Regions from separate parts of the Macrococcus bovicus genome, predicted to be linked through region 1. Evidence: predicted binding sites of a transcription regulator. Region 1 holds the regulator's gene; each other region holds the start of a gene.
What was found. The regulator LexA, encoded in region 1, represses DNA repair genes until DNA is damaged. The targets are predictions, from matches to a motif close to CGAACATATGTTCG.

Region 2: the regulator LexA is predicted to act here: its motif matches at 1,230-1,243, upstream of uvrB (excinuclease ABC subunit UvrB).
Region 3: the regulator LexA is predicted to act here: its motif matches at 1,155-1,168, upstream of QSV55_RS00755 (Y-family DNA polymerase).

Annotation. Positions count from the first base shown of each region.
Region 1 is NZ_CP128470.1:1,007,620-1,009,895, reverse strand. Features, by position in the region: gene tkt (transketolase) at 1-295, opposite strand, end outside; gene QSV55_RS05500 (DUF896 domain-containing protein) at 300-539, opposite strand; gene QSV55_RS05495 (hypothetical protein) at 645-848, opposite strand; gene lexA (transcriptional repressor LexA) at 991-1,611, shown strand; gene QSV55_RS05485 (hypothetical protein) at 1,818-2,255, shown strand.
Region 2 is NZ_CP128470.1:521,888-524,163, forward strand. Features, by position in the region: gene QSV55_RS03145 (CHAP domain-containing protein) at 1-329, shown strand, start outside; gene QSV55_RS03150 (TlpA family protein disulfide reductase) at 409-948, shown strand; gene QSV55_RS03155 (DUF2198 family protein) at 958-1,188, shown strand; gene uvrB (excinuclease ABC subunit UvrB) at 1,293-2,276, shown strand, end outside.
Region 3 is NZ_CP128470.1:67,276-69,551, forward strand. Features, by position in the region: gene QSV55_RS00750 (aminotransferase class I/II-fold pyridoxal phosphate-dependent enzyme) at 1-1,100, shown strand, start outside; gene QSV55_RS00755 (Y-family DNA polymerase) at 1,202-2,276, shown strand, end outside.

The DNA of each region.
Region 1 (2,276 bases):
GTGTCTTAGATTCCCACTGACGGAAATTCTTCAGTTCCTCAAGTTCAAGCGCACCTGAAACATGCAGCAGTGAATAAAGAAGCGCTGAGCCATGGCCCGCTGACAGAACAAAGCGGTCGCGGTCAAAGAAATATTTTGAGCTCGGATTAAATCTCAGATGCTTGGTCCACAGCGTATAAGCCATCGGTGCTGCACCCATCGGCAAGCCGGGATGGCCTGAGTTCGCCTTTTCAATCTGGTCAATACTTAACGCGCGTAATGTATCAATTGCTAACTGATCGTTTGTCATCATCATTCCCCTATTCTTCTCTGATATTATTCTGACGCTGAATTTCTTTTACTTTGTCCGGTGTCACATCATTGCCTTCCGGATCGATGATTTTAGTGTTTTCAATGGTCTTTTTAAAGCTGTTCCGGAAGTTGGCCAGATATTCAGCCCGCAGGCCAGTCTGTTCCTTTCCTTCTTCGTCGGTTAAACCTGATTCCTTCTTTTTCTGTGAGAGTTCATTCAGTCTTTTAATTTTGTGTTCTTCTAACATAAACCTCATCCTTTCACTAATTAAGATATCAAAATTTATAGCCCAATGCTATCAGGAGTGCTTTTTCAGCACAAAAAAACGCCTGACTCCTGTCAGACGTTAAAATTACCGGACGATGCCCAGCACTTCGCCGTTCATGGTGGCGGAATGTGTGTTCGCAGTCGCTTGAACTTGAGGCTGGCCTCCTTCATGTGTCAGAGGTTTTTCGTAAAGGGCGTTAGATTGTGCCATATATATGATTCCGAACGTTGCCATCATTAAAAAGAAGAAGAAATACGCTAAAAATTCCTTAGAAATTCTAATAATCATGTGATTTTCCTCCAGAACATTTGTTTGTATTCCTACAATAACAGAACACGTGTTCGTTGTCAACAGAAATACGAACAAACGTTTGTGACACCCGAACAAGTATGCTATAATACACATAGAAAGTACACTAAGGAGTGTTCTCATGAAAGAATTAACTAAACGACAACAAGAAATTTATGAATATTTACAACATATTGTTTCAACTAAAGGTTATCCACCAAGTGTCAGAGAGATCGGGGAAGCAGTGGGTCTCGCCTCCAGTTCTACCGTTCACGGCCATCTCTCACGGCTAGAGGAAAAAGGGTATATCAAGCGTGACCCGACTAAACCGCGTGCCATTGAAATCGTCAATTCCACGCCAGCATCTGCATTTTTAGATGAGACGATCATGGTGCCGGTCGTCGGTAAAGTCACGGCTGGTTTGCCGATTACGGCTGTTGAGAATGTTGAGCAGTACTTCCCGCTGCCTTCCCACTTTACATCGAGTCATAATAGTGACGTCTTCATTCTGGAGGTCATCGGAGAAAGTATGATTGAAGCGGGTATTCTGGACGGGGATAAAGTCATCGTGCGCCGTCAGTCGATTGCAGAGAACGGGGATATCATTGTGGCGATGACTGAAGAGGATGAAGCCACCGTCAAACGCTTCTACAAGGAAAGTAACCGTTACCGCTTGCAGCCGGAAAATGCGACGATGGAACCGATCTACTTGAATAAAGTGACAGTACTCGGTAAAGTAGTCGGTCTTTTCCGTGAATTTTAAAATAGGTCACGCTGTTCAGCGTGACCTATTTACGTCCAAGTATTTCTTTGACTTGCTCTAAGATGTCTTTAGTTTCAGTTTTGTCTTGATTCATTGCCATTCCTCTTTTCTAGATTCTGGTTACCCGCTAATGAATATGGATAAACAAACATATTTCATAAAATTACGGGTATGAACAATGTAAATACATCTAAAGGAGAATGATTATGGCTATTGACTATAACTGGGTAAAATCTGAACGTCAGCAAGTACTGGATAAAGTAAAAAACTTAAGTGAATCAGAATTCGCCTTCAACTTCGGTTTCGGGGAAGGCAGTATCAAGAAATCTCTTCTGGCTATCGCCAATCTTTATCAGCCCTCACTCAGCAATAAAGACGGCTTTACCTCATCGCTCGAAAACTATCGGGACAACGAACAGACGCTTAACTTTGCGGATGTGCAGCATTATTTCAATGCGATAGATGCGCATGTGGATGCAGATCATCCTTCAACGGCACAATCAATCGGTGAGGAGTTCCGTCGTCTGGGGCATATCGATACGATGCTGCATATCATCGATCAGGAAGATCACCGGATTGCAGAGCGTACAAGCAGCCGTCAGAAAGTGACAGAACGACTCAATATGACGATTACCCGTCTCTAACAATAAAACCGATGGAAATGT
Region 2 (2,276 bases), 490 kb from region 1:
AAGCAGCTAACTACTATACTTGGGGAAGCTGTGCATACTACGCATTCAATCGTCGCGCTCAACTCGGCCGCTATGTTTCCAACCAATGGGGCAATGCAAAGAACTGGGCATATAACGCTTCACGTAGCGGTTACACTGTCAGCCGTAAACCAATTAAAGGAGCGGTCCTCGTTTCTCAATTAGGTTACTACGGTCACGTTGCGGTCGTTGAAAAGAAATATACAAACGGTTCAATTGTCGTCTCAGAAATGAACTATCCACGTCAAGGGGTTAAAACGTACCGTACGATTCCTAGCTACCAAGTGGGAAATTACCAATATATCTATTAATTTTTAGCACGGATAAACGAATGTTTATCCTTTTTTTTATGGATTCTTGCTATAATAGCGGAGAAGGAGGAGGCAGAATATGAAACGAATAGTGATGTGGGTATTGAGCGGTATTTTTATGCTGCTGGCGGCGTACAGTGTCTACACTGTCGTCCATCAGGATCCTGCAGAGTTGAAAGTCAGCGGACAAGCGCATTATATTAACGGTCGCAATATCAGCAAGGAGCCGGTACAGAGTCTGGAAGGACAGAAGCTGGAGCTTAGTCGTGAACTGTCAGCTGACATCAATATCATTAATTTCTGGGCCTCCTGGTGTGAACCTTGTAATCAAGAGATGCCTGAACTGATTCAGTACAATCAGGAGAAGCCGAATCATATTAAACTGATAGGGATGAACGTTCAGGATAAAGAGAAGGGACGGACGTCTTTCCTTAACAAGTATCAGCCTGATTACCCGATCGTGATCGGTACTGAACAGATAGTCAAACAATACAAGATCTATAACATTCCGACCACGATTTTTGTCAATAAAGAAGGACGGGTTCTGACGACTTATGTCGGTGAACTGGATGCCGGCAAACTGGAGACACTCATTCAGGAAGTGGAAGGGAGATCATAGGTCAGTATCATGATATGGTATATACTTGCCGCTTTGCTGCCCGCTCTTATGGTGATCATGTTCAGTAAGATGACAAAAAATAAATATACAGGATTAGCGTTAGCCACTTTAGTGATAGGGGTATCTGTCTATAAAGGCTTTTTTCATTCAGAAATGATTGTGTTTCTTGATACCATTTCGCTGATGCTGGGCTACTTCACTGTTGATCAGCTGAAGCTAGATCAAACGATCCACTATTGACAGACACGGTCGCACATGCGAGCGTGTCTTTGTTTTGAGAGCGAACAGATGTTTGTATTTTTACCGCTATCTTTGCTAAAATAAATACGTTAAGGAGGGGTTACATGGAACATCATCCATTTAAACTGCAGTCAGAATTTAAGCCCGGCGGTGATCAGCCGGAAGCGATCAAGAAGCTTGTAGCCGGTATTAAAGAAGGGAAACGTTATCAGACGCTGCTCGGCGCAACAGGGACAGGGAAGACGTTTACGATGAGCAATATCATTCAGGCAGTCGGGAAGCCGACATTGATCATCGCCCATAACAAGACGCTGGCAGGTCAGCTGTACAGTGAGTTTAAGGAGTTCTTCCCCGATAACCGTGTAGAATATTTTGTCAGCTACTATGATTACTATCAGCCGGAAGCGTATGTCCCCTCTACAGATACGTTTATTGAAAAGGATGCTTCAATCAACGATGAAATCGATAAATTACGTCACTCAGCGACTAGTGCGCTTTTTGAGCGTGATGACGTCATTATCATCGCATCCGTGAGCTGTATCTATGGTCTCGGCAATCCCGAAGAATATAAGGATATGGTGGTCAGCGTCCGTACTGGCATGGAGATGGACCGCAATGCGTTACTCCGTAAACTGGTGGATATCCAGTATACGAGAAACGATATTGACTTTCAGCGGGGGACTTTCCGCGTGCGGGGAGATGTGGTCGAGATATTTCCTGCTTCACGTGATGAGCAGTGCGTGCGTGTCGAATTTTTCGGTGATGAGATAGACAGAATACGTGAAATCAACTATTTAACAGGCGAAGTCCTGAAGGAACGAGAACATTTCGCTATTTTCCCGGCCAGCCACTTTGTGACGCGGGAAGAGAAGATGAAGCTCGCCATCGAACGGATTGAACAAGAACTTGAAGAACAGCTGAAAGTATTTCGGGCGGAAAATAAACTGCTGGAAGCGCAGCGCCTTGAACAGCGGACAAACTACGATATCGAGATGATGCGGGAGATGGGCTTCTGTTCCGGTATCGAGAACTATTCGGTTCATTTAACACTGCGCCCTAAAGGCTCGACCCCCTATACGCTGCTGGAT
Region 3 (2,276 bases), 940 kb from region 1:
GAAAGCTCGATATCGGCAGCAAACCGCTTATCAACACAGCGGTCGGTATACCCGATCAGAAAGTTCCGGCAGAAGTACTCGAGACGATTCAGTCCGCAGTACAGGAGCCTGCGAATAATAAATATGGTGTTTTCCGTGGTAAGGAAGCGTTGAAAGAAGCCATCCAGAAATTCTATTTAGATACTTATGGGGTTGAGCTGGATAAAGATGAGGAGATCTGTATTCTTTACGGGACGAAAAACGGGCTGGTCAACTTGCCGCTTTGTGTGATTGAACCGGGTGAAGGCGTTCTGCTGCCGAACCCGGGTTACACTGATTATCTTGCTGGTGTGAAGCTGGCCCGTGGCACGGCCTATGAACTGCCGCTCCAGCCCGCCAACCATTACTGGCCGGACTTTGATGCCCTTGATTCTGCCGTATTAGCAGATACACGTCTCATCTACCTTAATTATCCGAGCAACCCGACAGGGGCAGTTGCGACTCGTGCAGGGTTCGATGCTGTCGTCCGGCGTTTCAGAGGGACGCAGACAAAGATTGTCCACGACTTCGCCTATGCGGCATTCGGCTTTGATGCTAAAAATCCGAGCATTCTGCAGTCGCCAGGCGCGAAGGACGTAGCAGTCGAGATTTATTCACTCTCCAAAGGTTTCAATATGTCAGGTGTACGGATAGGTTTTGCTGTCGGCAATAAAGATATCATCGGTGCCCTCAATTATTATCAGGATCATACACAAGTAGGGATGTGGGGGGTCGTTCAGGAAGCGGCGGTCAGTGCACTGAAATTAGGGGAACCTTTTTTAGAGACACAGAACGCGATTTTCAGAAAGCGTAGAGATCAAGTTACAGACTTTCTCACTGAGGCAGGCATCCCGTTTGAACCGATGCAGGGCGGCATCTTCCTGTGGCTTAGAATCCCGCCCGGCTATAAAAGTGAAGAATACGTCGATTATCTGCTGAAAACACAGTCCATCCTGACGACACCGGGGCTACCATTCGGTTCAAACGGTGATGATTATATTCGGATCTCACTTGCAATCAGTGACGAGGAGATAGAAGAGTTGCTCATCAGGCTCAAGGAAACAGCAGGCCTCTATCAATAACGGAGTCTCAAGTTAATTATTTTTTTGAAGAAAAGGACTTCATACTACTTTACACGAACATATGTTCCCTTATACAATGGACTCATAAATGAGGTGGGGGAATGTATGACTATTATCAATGCAATGCTCGTGATGTACTCTGTATTGACCTTAAAAGCTTCTTTGCATCGGTCTCGTGTATCGAAAAAGGACTGAACCCACTGACAACTAAACTGGCTGTTGTCGGAGATACAAAGCGGCAGGGATCTGTTGTGCTGGCTGCAACGCCACCCTTGAAAGCGTTGGGAATTAAAACGGGTTCGAGATTATTTGAGATACCGCATCGTTCAGATATTTATATCATTAACCCGTCGATGCTGAAGTATATTCAAGTATCGAGTCGGATTTCAGCTATCGCCCTGCAATATGTGGCGCCGGAAGATTTCCATCAGTATAGTATTGATGAATTCTTCATGGATATTACAGATTCCTATCATCTGTTCGCACAGACGCCTTCTCACATGGCCCGCATTCTGCAGCAGGAGATCTATAACAAGACGCAGATATTCAGTACTATAGGCATCGGTTCAAATCCACTTCTGGCCAAGCTTGCTATGGATCTCGAAGCGAAACGCACAAGTGAAGGTGTCGCTGAATGGCGGTATCATGACGTGCCACGCAAGCTGTGGGATGTAGAACCGTTGACTGAGATGTGGGGGATCAATAAGCGGACGGAGAAGAAACTGAATAAGAAAGGTATCTTCCGTATCGGTGACCTGGCCCATTATCCAGTTGAATATTTGAAGCGTGATTTTGGCATTCTCGGCGTTGACCTGCATCTGCATGCGAATGGAATAGATGAAAGTATCATTCGGCGGCCCCATGTCATCAAAGGGAAATCTTACGGGAAGTCGCAGATTTTGATGCGTGATTATCAGTTTCATGAACTGAAGACCGTCATCAGTGAACAGATAGATGAAGTCTTCTATCGGGTCAGGGAGAAAAAGCTGTATCCGACAACGATTGCTTTTACTGTGGGCTATGCAGATAAGGGAGGCATTCATAAACAATTCACCAAGAAAGATTACTTCACATCGACCATGCAGGTAGTCAGCCTGATATGGCGGTATTTAGAAGAATATGCCGAGACAGACCGTCTGTTCAGAACAGTAGGCGTCTCGTTCAGCAATCTGCGTG